Regions from separate parts of the Shewanella sp. ZOR0012 genome, predicted to be linked through region 3. Evidence: predicted binding sites of a transcription regulator. Region 3 holds the regulator's gene; each other region holds the start of a gene.

What was found. The regulator MetJ, encoded in region 3, represses methionine synthesis genes. The targets are predictions, from matches to a motif close to TAGACGTCTAGACGTCTA.
Region 1: the regulator MetJ is predicted to act here: its motif matches at 1,316-1,333, upstream of metE (5-methyltetrahydropteroyltriglutamate--homocysteine S-methyltransferase).
Region 2: the regulator MetJ is predicted to act here: its motif matches at 1,919-1,936, upstream of serA (phosphoglycerate dehydrogenase).
Region 4: the regulator MetJ is predicted to act here: its motif matches at 1,430-1,447, upstream of metH (methionine synthase).

Annotation. Positions count from the first base shown of each region.
Region 1 is NZ_JTLE01000094.1:516,148-519,297, forward strand. Features, by position in the region: gene L976_RS04115 (HDOD domain-containing protein) at 1-278, shown strand, start outside; gene L976_RS04120 (LysR family transcriptional regulator) at 338-1,243, opposite strand; gene metE (5-methyltetrahydropteroyltriglutamate--homocysteine S-methyltransferase) at 1,444-3,150, shown strand, end outside.
Region 2 is NZ_JTLE01000094.1:4,306,649-4,309,798, forward strand. Features, by position in the region: gene ygfZ (tRNA-modifying protein YgfZ) at 1-463, opposite strand, end outside; gene serA (phosphoglycerate dehydrogenase) at 599-1,828, opposite strand; gene L976_RS20570 (DUF2238 domain-containing protein) at 1,985-2,593, shown strand; gene L976_RS20575 (helix-turn-helix transcriptional regulator) at 2,958-3,150, shown strand, end outside.
Region 3 is NZ_JTLE01000094.1:1,793,564-1,796,713, forward strand. Features, by position in the region: gene nrfD (NrfD/PsrC family molybdoenzyme membrane anchor subunit) at 1-135, shown strand, start outside; gene L976_RS09500 (sulfite exporter TauE/SafE family protein) at 310-1,053, opposite strand; gene metJ (met regulon transcriptional regulator MetJ) at 1,161-1,475, opposite strand; gene metB (cystathionine gamma-synthase) at 1,698-2,861, shown strand; gene L976_RS09515 (bifunctional aspartate kinase/homoserine dehydrogenase II) at 2,873-3,150, shown strand, end outside.
Region 4 is NZ_JTLE01000094.1:3,275,963-3,279,112, forward strand. Features, by position in the region: gene metH (methionine synthase) at 1-1,328, opposite strand, end outside; gene L976_RS15970 (histidine phosphatase family protein) at 1,545-2,267, shown strand; cobalamin riboswitch at 2,443-2,631, shown strand; gene L976_RS15975 (ABC transporter ATP-binding protein) at 2,756-3,150, shown strand, end outside.

The DNA of each region.
Region 1 (3,150 bases), 1.3 Mb from region 3:
TGTTTAGTGTGTTCGGCCAGATTATTGCCTTAACCGCATTTGCTTATTTGAATGCCAGCTCTGAGCAATCTTTCCCGCTAAGTGTGATTAAGTCTTTGATCGATAATCAGCAACAAACCTTAACCATCGAAGCCTTTGAAGCCTTAGATCTTGACCAAGATCTGCGCCAAGAGTTTATGATCGCCCACAATCTGCGCCAGACCCGTAATCAAAATTCCCCCGGGTTAATTCTGCGCCGGGTATTGTCAATGCGTGGTTTATTGCTTAACCCGCTCTAAGCACCACCCATAAAAACAAAGCCTGCAATAGCAGGCTTTTTTGTTAAATATTTCAACGCTTAATTGGTTTTTTGCTGGCGGGCTAAGCCTTCGCTTGCTACTAGTTGCAGCCAGTTTTGCACTAAGGCCGAGTTCGCGCTGTGGCGGCGATAAGCCCCAAATAGCGGGCGTTTTAAGCCTTCTTGGCCGAGTTTGACTGAAGCTAAACTCAAACCATGTCCCTCATTGATAGACCAATTGGGTAGGGCGGCGATACCGTCCTTACAGGCGATGCGCTGCAATAACATCATGGTCAAATCACAGGTTTTTTGCTCGCCGGCTTCTATGCCCGCGGGCTCTAAAAAGTGGCGGTAAATATCTAAACGCGCCAGTGGCACCGGATAACTGATTATCGGCAAGCGCGCCAATTGCTTGGGTGTAACATAGGCTTCTTTCGCTAAGGGATGATCCTTAGCAACCACTAACTTCACTTCAAAATCAAACAAATGCTGATAGGCGAGCGAGTGACCTGGCACGGGATCTGAGGTCAGCACTATATCCAGTTCGCCCATTTCTAGGGCATTGAGCGAGTCGAATAGATGACGGCTTGAGAGATCTAACTCTGCTTGGGGATGATCTTGCCTAAATTGCTCCATCACTGGCATTAACCAGCGAAAACAGCTGTGGCATTCAATCCCGACTCTGAGCTGATTGGTTTCAGTTTCCAGCCCATTTTTGAGATCGGTTTCCGTCTCTAACACCTTAGGCAGGATCTCCTCGGCGAGGTGCAACAGGCGTGCACCTTCCTGAGTAAAGGAGAGCGGTTTGCTCTTACGCACAAAAATGGGCGAGTTAATTCGTTGCTCTAACTCCTTAATTTGATGGGAGAGAGCCGATTGGGTGACAAAACGTTTTTTGGCTGCGCCCGCCAAGCTGCCACTTTCCTTCAGGGCCATTAAGGTTCGCAGATGTCTTAGTTCGATCATGATCACTCCAAGTGAATTTCGCTCATGTTGTGCTTGAAATCAATTCGGTTGCTGGCATAGAGACTATCACAATAAACTTCTAGACGTCCAGACGCCCATTGTGATTTATCTAGGCTTAAATGCGAAAAGTTGCCAAGAAAACACCATCAGCTGGGTGCTAGTGCCGAATATGGCTTATCTCAAATAAAGGAAGATATGGTATGCAATTAAACAGTCTTGGTTTTCCCCGTATCGGGCGTCGTCGTGAATTAAAGTTTGCCCTTGAAAAATACTGGCGTGGTGAGAGCACTCAAGCTGAACTGCATGAGGTGGCTAAGGAGTTGCGGCGCACCCATTGGCAATGGCAAGTGGCTGCGGGAATTGAGCAAGTGCCAGTAGGGGATTTTGCCTTTTACGATCAAGTGTTAACCCTGAGTGCGACCCTAAACGCTATCCCCGATCGCCACCGTGGTGAGGGTGCTATCGATCTTGATACCTTATTCCGCGTTGCCCGTGGCCGCGCACCAAGTGGCATCGATGCGCCAGCCTCGGAAATGACTAAGTATTTCAACACTAACTATCACTACTTAGTGCCAGAGCTTAAGCAAGACCAAGTGTTCTCTATCGCTTATGAGCAGTTTTTTGATGAAGTGGCCGAGGCGCAGTCATTAGGTTATCAAGCCAAGCCTGTGTTGTTAGGCCCTGTGAGTTACTTGTATCTGGCCAAAACCGTGGAGCAGGATTTCGATAAACTCAGCCTATTGCCAAATCTGTTAAAGGCCTATGCCGACATTCTCGCGCGTTTTGCTGCGCAGGGCGTGACTTGGGTGCAACTTGAAGAGCCGATTTTGGCGCTCGAATTAGCCGCCGATTGGCAAGCAGCGATTAGCGAAGCTTATCAAGCGCTTAAAACGGCTCAAGTGAAGATTTTACTCACCAGTTACTATGGCAGCATTAGCCATCATCAGGCATTGGTTTCCGCGCTGCCGGTGGCGGGGGTGCACCTAGATTTAGTGACTGCCCCTGAACAATTGGCCTTGTTTGCTAATGCATTAAGACCAGATCAAATTCTGTCAGCTGGCGTAGTTAATGGCCGTAACGTGTGGGCGGCAGAGGTTGATCAGATTGTCGAGCGTATCGGCAGTGTTGCCAGAGACTTAGGCCAGCGTTTATGGATTGGCACTTCGTGTTCACTGCTGCACAGCCCTGTGGATTTAGAGGTAGAGACAACGCTCGCGCCGGCGCTACGTCAGCAGCTCGCATTTGCTAAGCAAAAGCTGTTGGAACTGGCGAATGTGCGTCAATTGCTGCTGGCCCCTGAGTCTGTCGCGGCCAAAGCGATAGTTAACACCTGCGTGGCTCGCCGTGAGGCTAAAGCACAGGCGGCGGATGCTAAAGTGATCGCCCGTGTGAATGCGCTGACCCCAGCCGACTATGAACGTGTGAGCGAATTTACTGAGCGCCAAGCGGTGCAGCAGCGTAAGTACCGTTTGCCATTGTTGCCAACAACTACGATTGGCTCATTCCCACAAACACCGGCAATCCGTGGACTACGTAGTCGATGGCGCAAGGGTGAGCTAAGCGATGCTCAATATACTGAGCAGTTGCAGCAAGTGACCCGCGATACCATAGACCGCCAGCTTAAACTTGGTATCGATGTGCTGGTACACGGTGAGGCCGAGCGTAATGACATGGTGGAATACTTCGGTGAGCAGCTCGAAGGTGTGGGCTTTACCAAAAATGGTTGGGTACAGAGTTATGGTTCTCGTTGCGTTAAGCCGCCATTGATTTATGGTGATGTGAGTCGCCCGAAAGCCATGACGGTTGATTGGGCTGTATTTGCCCAAAGCCTGACGGACAAACCCGTCAAAGGCATGCTAACGGGCCCGGTGACGATTCTACATTGGTCGTTTGCCCGTGAAGATATC
Region 2 (3,150 bases), 2.5 Mb from region 3:
GATCCGCATCTTTTAAAATGGCGCCATGCTCGATGAGAGTGAGTTCCTGAGTGACTTCACCATAGTGTTGGCTGACAAATTGTTTAGCCTGTTCACCCGCCACACCGAGTAATGTCCACTCATCAGAGGCATTGGTCAGGGTCGCCTTACTAAATACCGCATATTTTTGCAGTTGTGGCAGATCCACTGCAATAGTGTCCTTTGGCATCAACATCAACAGCGCATCTTGGATGGCAAAGGTGCGGAAGCTAGCCAGCATCTTTCCCTTAGGATCACAATGTGCGCCCCAGCGCCATTGGTTGGTTTCGAGTGAGCTGATATCTGTGGTCACTTGGCCATGGATAAAACTGCGGCCCTGTTCGCCAACCACTTTGATAAGGCCTAGGTGGGATAAGTTGGCGAGCATAAGTGGAGGCGTGGAGGCGTCCAGATCCCAATTGGGTGTCGAAACTGCAATAGTCATAGCGAGATCCTGAAAATGAAGGCGATGCAAGAGGCTTGATTGTAGCGGAATTCCTCTGGCCTCAAAAGCATAAGGCGCACATATCTTAAATGAAATGTGCGCCTTAGATGGGGGCAAACCTAAGCGGTTTAGGCTTTAGAACAACACGCGAGTACGCAGTGTGCCTTCAATGGCTTTAAGCTCAACCAAGGCTTCTTCTGCTTGGTGAGTGTCGACTTCCATTACCACATAACCGATTTCTGCCGTGGTTTGCAGATACTGAGCGGCAATGTTAATGCCTTTTTCAGAGAAGGCTTTGTTGATTTTGATCAGCACGCCTGGACGATTTTGGTGGATATGCAGTAGGCGTGAGGTACCTTTATGCATTGGCAGAGACACTTCAGGGAAGTTAACGGCCGATACGGTTGAACCGTTATCTGAGTATTTGGCTAATTTGCCTGCCACTTCGATACCGATATTTTCCTGTGCTTCGGCGGTGCTACCACCCACATGTGGCGTGAGTAGCACATTATCTAAACCGCGTAATGGGCTGATAAATTCATCATCATTCGATTGTGGCTCAATGGGGAAAACGTCAATCGCCGCGCCCGCAAGGTGACGCTCTTTTAGTGCCACCGTAAGCGCATCGATATCGACCACAGTACCGCGGGAAGCGTTGATAAAGATGCTGCCTTTACGCATAGCGGCGAATTCGGCAGTACTTATCATGTCTTTGGTTTGCGGCGTTTCAGGCACGTGCAAGCTCACTACATCGGACTGTGCCAGCAATTGCTCCATTGAATGGATTTGCTGGGCATTACCCAATGGCAATTTGTCTTCGATATCGAAGAACACCACACGCATGCCTAAGGTTTCTGCCAGGATCCCCAGCTGAGTTCCAATATGGCCATAGCCTATCACGCCTAAAGTTTTGCCACGGACTTCGTAACTGCCTGCGGCAGTTTTCATCCAACCACCACGATGGGCGATAGCGTTACGTTCAGGAATACCGCGCATCAGCATGATGATTTCGCCTAATACCAGTTCAGCCACGCTGCGAGTATTAGAGAATGGTGCGTTAAAAACGGGGATACCGAGTAATTCGGCGGTCGCTAAATCCACTTGGTTAGTGCCGATACAGAAACAACCAATCGCAATTAATTTTTCGGCACGTTTTAATACATCGGCGGTGAGTTGGGTACGGGAACGAATACCAACAAAATGAGCATCTTTGATGGATTCATGCAGGGCTTCATCACCTAACGAGGCTTTGTGATACTCAATGTTGGTGTATCCCGCGCGTTCAAACACATCTACCGCAGATTGGTGGACGCCTTCCAACAACAGGATTTTGATCTTATCCTTGTCAAGCGAATGTTTCGCCATGATATGGGTACCCTCTAATTAATTGAAGTGGTTCTTGTATGTTATGCTGACAACCTTGGCTCATCAAAGTAGCACTTTTTTTGCTCACTGTGGAGGGCTAGATGGCTAAAGTTAATATTCTAAAATTAGAACAATATCGCATAAGAGGAAGAAACATTGAATAATAAAATCGCTTGGTGCGGTATTTACCTCTCAGTATTAGTCTGGTCGGCGATAAAACCTGCTGATACTTTCACTTGGTGGCTTGAAGCTTTACCTGCATTAGTGGCGGTTCCGCTATTATTTTTTACCCGCAAACGCTTTGAGCTAACCCCAATAGTGTATTTTTTAGTACTTGTACATTGTTGTGTGCTGTTTGTCGGCGCGCACTATACTTATGCTGAAGTGCCATTATTTGACACCATTGCCCAATGGATGGGCAGTGAACGTAACAATTACGACAAGGTCGGGCATTTCGCTCAAGGCTTTATTCCTGCCATGTTGGCCCGTGAGATTATGTTACGCAATCAAGCCGTCAAACCCGGCGCTTGGTGCGCTTTTTTGGTCACTTGTTTTGTACTCGCTTTCAGTGCTTTCTATGAGCTTATTGAGTGGTGGGTGGCCGCTGCAACGGGCGAAGGTGCTGAGGCATTCTTAGGCACACAAGGTTACATGTGGGATACTCAATCGGATATGTTTTTAGCCTTAATTGGGGCCATCGTGGCGCTACTCAGTTTATCCCGTGTGCAGGATAAGCAAATCACTAAACTCCTGACTCAAGCCTAATCGTAGTCTGAGAACATCCAATCCCCTTTGAATTAGATTCAAAGGGGATTTTTATTCTCAAAAATGTCATCTTCAGGTGTTAATTTTTTGTTTAAACTTTCGATTGATGTTTTCATAGACTAAGGTATAAAGATGAATGTGATCTCTATCTCATTTAGTATTAATTGCTAGCAATTAAATACTATTTAGGGACTTAGTCGAATTTACTACATATAAATAGAGGTTATTAGTACATTTGGGTGATGGCATTCATACGGTAACTAGTCAAAATGGGCTATGTTAATGAGATGTATGCTGAGATTTAAGCAGATTTCATTAAGCCGGATAAAAAGATAATGAAATACTTTTCAGGGAGAAGAGTAAATTGGGTACTATCAATGAGTTAGTATTTTTACATCAAGTGGCGGCGCCTTGTCATCTAGCGATACTTGCTGAATCTATCGGATTGAAAACACGGATCGTTAAACATGCCTCAGAGTTAGAGTTAGATTTAGACAAAGGGCATCGCAGCTTTTGTTTAATCGCCCAGAAAGGTGCGGCCTTAGACAATAAAGGGA
Region 3 (3,150 bases):
TTGCTGTTTATGCTGCTTCCCGCAGCGACTCGCCACACTAAGGGCGCAATGATTATGGTGGCCTGTGCCAGCTTAACTGGCGTGCTCGCCCTGAGACACTTTATTGTGTATGCAGGCCAAAGTTACCTGAGCTAAGTGATGTTAGCGAATGCTCTAACCCATGGCATTCAAACTAGCGCAACAAATATGAGTATTACTTTAATGCGATTAAGTGATACTCAAATGGGTTACAACACGCATCCCTGCAAGCAAAAAGCACCGTTAAACGGTGCTTTTTTATGGCTGCGATTGACTGCAATTGGCAGGAGGTTATTGCGGTAATAACTCAATCACTGATTTGACCGTGAGCACTAAGGCGCTGATAGCGCAGAGGGCTAAGGTCGCCATCTTGGTCTTATGTTTATCCACATTTCCCACCAGTTTGCCCGCCACGAGATAGCCTAAAAAGACCGAGGGCAATAGCATTAGCGACAGCCAAAAGTGCTTGATTTCGAGTAGGCCCGTCACCCCAAGAATCGCCAAGGCAATGGTCGAACTAAAGATAAAGAAGGCCGATAACGCTGCGCGAAACTGCGAAGCATCCTTACCCGCCAATAAAATCGCCATCGGAGGGCCACCAATGGCGGCGATATTGCCAAAGATCCCCGAGACGACTCCCGCGCCAAATAGCGTCGCTTTATTCACTGGCAGGCTGAATTTATACAGGCTCAGCACCACGGCAACCGTCACAATCGCGGCAATTGCTAAACCAAGAATCGGCTGCGGCGCAAACAGCAACAGGCTGGCACCGATAAAGCCACCGGGCACTCGACCGATGAGCGCGTATTGCAAGCCATTGAATTCTAAATGGCCGCGTTCACGCAATAGGGTGAGTAGCGCGATGGAAAATCCCATCACAATCACGGGGGCGGGCACTAATTGGGGATCGACGATATACAGCAACGGACTGGCGACCACGGCTAAGCCAAACCCAATCAGACTCTGGGTGAGGGCACCTAAAAACACAATCACAGACGCAATAGCGAGCGTTTGTGGATCGATCAAGGAGAACATAGGATTCCATCAAAACAAAATAGGGATCGTTACTTTAACCCACCACGCCTGATGAGCATTAACGATCCCTAATAATTAGTTACGGCAGGATTATGGACGCTTAAGCGTTATTCCATATCTTCCCACTCGATCCCCATTTCGTCCATCAACCGCTTCGCTTCAGCGGGGATGCTGTCTGGGCACTCTTTCGACAGATCGGCATCATCAGGCAGAGGCTGGCCGGTGTAGGCATGCAAAAATGCTTCGCACAACAGTTCGCTATTCGTTGCGTGGCGCAGGTTGTTGACCTGACGACGCGTACGTTCATCCGTGAGGACTTTTAGCACTTTGAGCGGAATAGACACAGTAATTTTCTTTACTTGTTCATTCTTCTTGCCATGTTCAGCATAGGGGCTGATGTATTCCCCATTCCATTCAGTCATTGACTCACCTGTTATAACGCTAAATTCGGGGCAGATTTTAAACCCTTACAGATTACAGTCAAATTATTGCTACTATTTCTTAGCGATTGCAAACAGATTTCTTTATGTTTAGACGTCTAAACGTCTTAACGCCTATTGACGATACCACTGGGCTTAGGTACATTTAGACGTCCAGACATCTCTTTGCGAACTTAGGAGTTCCCGATGACCGCAGGCAAATTAGTGACCGAGCGTCAATTAGCCACATTGGCCGTTCGTCAGGGTATCGAAAGCGATACTCAATATGGCGCCGTGGTGCCGCCAATTTACCTATCGACTAATTACGCCTTCGATGGTCATAAAAATCCGCGCGAATTTGACTACAGCCGTTCCGGCAATCCAACTCGCAGTATTTTAGGCGATGCCTTAGCAAAGCTGGAAAAGGGCGCAACCGGTGTGGTGACTTGCACTGGCATGGCAGCCATTACCTTAGTGACCACTTTACTGGGCCCCGATGATTTACTGGTGGTGCCTCACGATTGTTACGGTGGCTCTTACCGTTTATTCACCAACCTCGCGAAAAAAGGCCAATTTAAACTGCTGGTGGTGGATCAAACCGACGGCCAAGCGCTTGCGCAAGCGATTGCCCAGCAACCTAAAATGGTGTGGATTGAAACTCCATCTAACCCTTTGCTGCGAGTCGTCGATATTGAGGCTATCGCGAAGGCAAGCCATGGTGTGGGCGCGTTAGTGATAGTGGACAACACTTTCCTGTCGCCGATTTTGCAGCAACCGCTATTGCTCGGCGCCGATATCGTTATCCACTCCACCACGAAATACATTAATGGCCATAGTGATGTGGTGGGCGGCGCGGTGATCGCCAAAGATCCCCAAATTGGTGAGACCTTACATTGGTGGTCGAACACCTTAGGCTTAACAGGTTCTGCCTTCGACAGTTATCAAACCCTGCGCGGCCTGCGTACTTTAGCTGTGCGCATTCGTGAGCACCAAAGTAATGCCGAGCGGATTGTGGAGTTACTGAGTAACAGCCCAGTCGTGAGTAAAGTGTATTACCCAGGTCTTGCGGATCATCCCGGTCATGCCATTGCCGCCAAGCAACAAAAAGGTTTTGGCGCTATGCTGAGTTTTGAGCTTAAGGGCGGCGAGGCCGAAGTGGTCGCCTTTTTAGATGCGTTAAGTTTATTCAGCGTGGCTGAGAGTTTAGGTGGCGTTGAGAGTCTCGTAGCCGTGCCCGCGACCATGACCCACAGGGCGATGGAGCCGCAGGCGCGTTTTGAAGCTGGCATTAAAGACACCCTATTACGTTTGTCGGTTGGTATTGAAGATGCCGATGACTTAGTTGCAGATATTCAAGCAGGATTGGCCGCCGTAGCGGCTTGTCAGTAGAGGAATAATAGATGGCACGTTGTCACTTACATAAATTTGGTGGTTCCAGCTTAGCCGATGCCGATTGTTACCGCCGAGTCGCCCATATTCTGTTAACCCATGGCCACAGTGATGATCTGGTGGTGGTGTCTGCCGCGGGTAAAACCACTAACTTTTTATATAAGTTGTTGTCACTGCGCGACAGCAACCAATTATGGCAAGAAGAATTACAAGTCCTTATCAGCTATCAGCAAGGCTTGATTGAGCAGCTGTTATCTAACGAGCAAGCGCGGGATTTACGTGAACGTTT
Region 4 (3,150 bases), 1.5 Mb from region 3:
ATAATCGGCACTCGGCTGATATCTGGCTCAGAGGCGATAAGATTTAAGAACTTATGCATCACCTCCACGCCATCGAGCATGCCTTCGTCCATGTTGATGTCGATGATCTGCGCGCCGCTTTCTACCTGTTCACGGGCGACATCGAGCGCCTGCTCGAACTTGCCTTCTTTGATCAGCTTTAAGAACTTAGCCGAGCCAGTGACGTTGGTACGTTCACCCACGTTCACAAACAGGGTTTGGGCGTCGATAGTGAGCGGTTCCAAACCTGCTAAACGGCAGGCGACGGGGATCTCGGGTAATACCCGTGGCGCAAACGGTTCCACCGCTTCACGAATGACCTTAATATGCTCGGGCGTGCTACCACAGCAGCCGCCGATAATGTTGAGCATGCCTTCACTGGCCCATTCTTGGATAACGCTGGCCATGTCTTTTGGGGTTTCATCGTAACCGCCAAACTCGTTTGGTAGACCCGCGTTAGGGTGCGCCGAGACATAACATTCGGCGATGCGTGACAGTTCTTCAACGTAGGGACGCAGCTCTTTTGGCCCAAGGGCGCAGTTAAGGCCGATAGATAACGGCTTGATATGGCGAAGGGAGTTATAAAAGGCTTCGGTGGTTTGTCCGGTAAGGGTTCGACCCGAGGCATCGGTAATAGTGCCGGAGATCATCACTGGCAAACGTGCTGGCGAGTTAGCGCCAAAGAGTTCATCGAACACGGTTTCGATGGCAAATAAGGCGGCCTTAGCGTTTAAGGTATCGAAGATGGTCTCGACCATAATGATATCGGCGCCGCCTTCAATCAGGGCGCGGGTCGATTCGCAGTAAGCGGTCACTAACTCATCAAAGTGGATATTACGATATCCGGGATCGTTAACATCGGGGCTGATAGAGCAGGTACGGTTAGTGGGTCCTAACACACCGGCGACATAACGTGGTTTACCCGTGGCTTTTTCGATTTCATCACAGGCCTCACGGGCGAGGCGCGCACCTTCACGGTTAATTTCGGCGGACAGCGACTGCATATCGTAGTCGGCCATGGCGATAGTGGTGGCGTTGAAAGTGTTGGTTTCAATAATATCGGCACCGGCTAATAGGTAGTCGGTGTGAATTTGTTTGATGATGTGTGGCTGTGTGAGCACTAAGAGATCGTTATTGCCCTTAACGTCGGTATGCCAATCCTTGAAACGCTCGCCACGGTAATCGGCTTCTTCTAGCTTGTAGCCTTGGATCATAGTGCCCATGGCGCCGTCTAAAATCAGAATGCGCTTTGACAACTGGTTGCGAATGTCTGCCAGTGTTTGGCTGGCTCGATGGAGAGATATCGCCATAAATGATTACCTTTACTACAGCTAAGTTGAGTCCAAAAATATGCAATTCTGCGGTAAATTGCATTTTATTATTGAATGTCGTTCGTTATGATTTGGACATTTATACGTATAGACGTCCATAATACGCGACATCGGATTGTCAGGGCAAGGTGAAAGTCATTAGGAGCGAGAATCTAGAATCTAGAATCTAGATCCTAAGATTTTTAAAAGGCATATATGAAACAAGTTCGCTTATTACTGTTACGCCACGGGGAATGCGAAGGCGGGGCGATTTTACGTGGCAGAGTCGATGTTCCACTGAGCGAGAAGGGCTGGCGGCAGATGTCAGCGGCAGTCACTTTGCAGGCCAGAGAGTGCCACGGTATTTACAGCTCTACCTCAAGGCGCTGCGCTGAATTTGCCAAGGTGTTGGCGCTGGAGCCGCATTCCAGCTTGTCTGGGAGTTCACATTTAGCTGCACCAACGCCTTCGCCGCTTGAGGTCAACCTGCTGGAGGATCTACAGGAAATGGATTTTGGCGATTGGGATGGTCGCTTGCTCGATGAGTTATATCAACAGGATGGTGAGCGCATGGCGGCCTATTGGCAAGATCCTTGGACCGTGTCGCCGCCCAATGGTGAAACGATGGCAAGTTTTGAGGCTCGTATCGATGGCGCAATAGAGCAGATCCTCAATAAAGAGTTTGCCCTGCTGGCGTTGGATGATGAACAGGCCCACGGCGAGTGTAATGCCGATGCACCCACAGCCAATATCTGGGTTTTGACCCACGGCGGGGTGATCCGTCATTTAATGGCAAGAGGATTGGGGGCGGTGAGAACGGTAGGGTTTTACAGTCAACTGACTTTACCGGTTGCCGCGGTGGTGACGATTAATGTACTCGAAGATAAACATGGGACTCGATACTGGCGCTTAGACTGGCCATCGAGCCATGCTGATTGAGTTTGAAATCTTATGCTAAATGGGATGATGAACATTTTCTGATTTAAACTGCATTGCCTAATGAGCAAGATATAGGATAATGCTTTTCCCTGACGTTTGAGCCAGATAGCGCATTGTGTTCGCTAAGTTTAAATGTCGCAGAAATAGGTGTTGGGAATTTCGCTTTATCCTGCGCTATTCGCTTAAGGCAATAGTCGTTATAAACGCCGGATCAACCCAAACATAATAGGGAATCGGGGTGCTGCCCGTCAGCCAGCCCGAACTGTACCCGCAACTGTGAGTAGTTAAAAGAAGTGCCTAGAATCTAGAACCTAGAACCTTCTTTGCTACAAGTCAGGAGACCTGCCTATTTCTGTTTTCGCTGCGTGCAGCCTTAGTTCTCGAGCGGGTGACTCGAGGGAGCAGAAAATGATATTGATACGTTTCGCCCTGTGGCCCATGGTGCTACTGGGTTTGGGTACAAAATATGCCTGTGGGAGCAGCTTTTAATGAAGCCTTCCACGTCAACAGATGTGCAATCTTCGGTGGTGCTAGCTAATGTGGCACTCAATGTCAGCCAATTGAGTTGGACCATCGAAGGCAAAACCATTCTTTCAGGGATTAACTTTGCCCTACAACGCGGTGAAATGCTGGGATTAATCGGCCCTAACGGTGCGGGTAAATCCAGTTTACTGCGTTGTATATATCGTTTTATTCGCCCAACTCTGGGGCAAATCAGTTTGTTTTCGCAGGACATTAACGAGCTTTCGCCCAAGGCATTTGCCTGCAAAGTAGCTGTGGTGCAGCAGGATACGCCGCACTATTTTGATATGACCACAGAGCAACTCGTTGCTATGGGGCTCACGCCCCACAAAGGGATGTTCGATACTAATTCCAGCGGTGA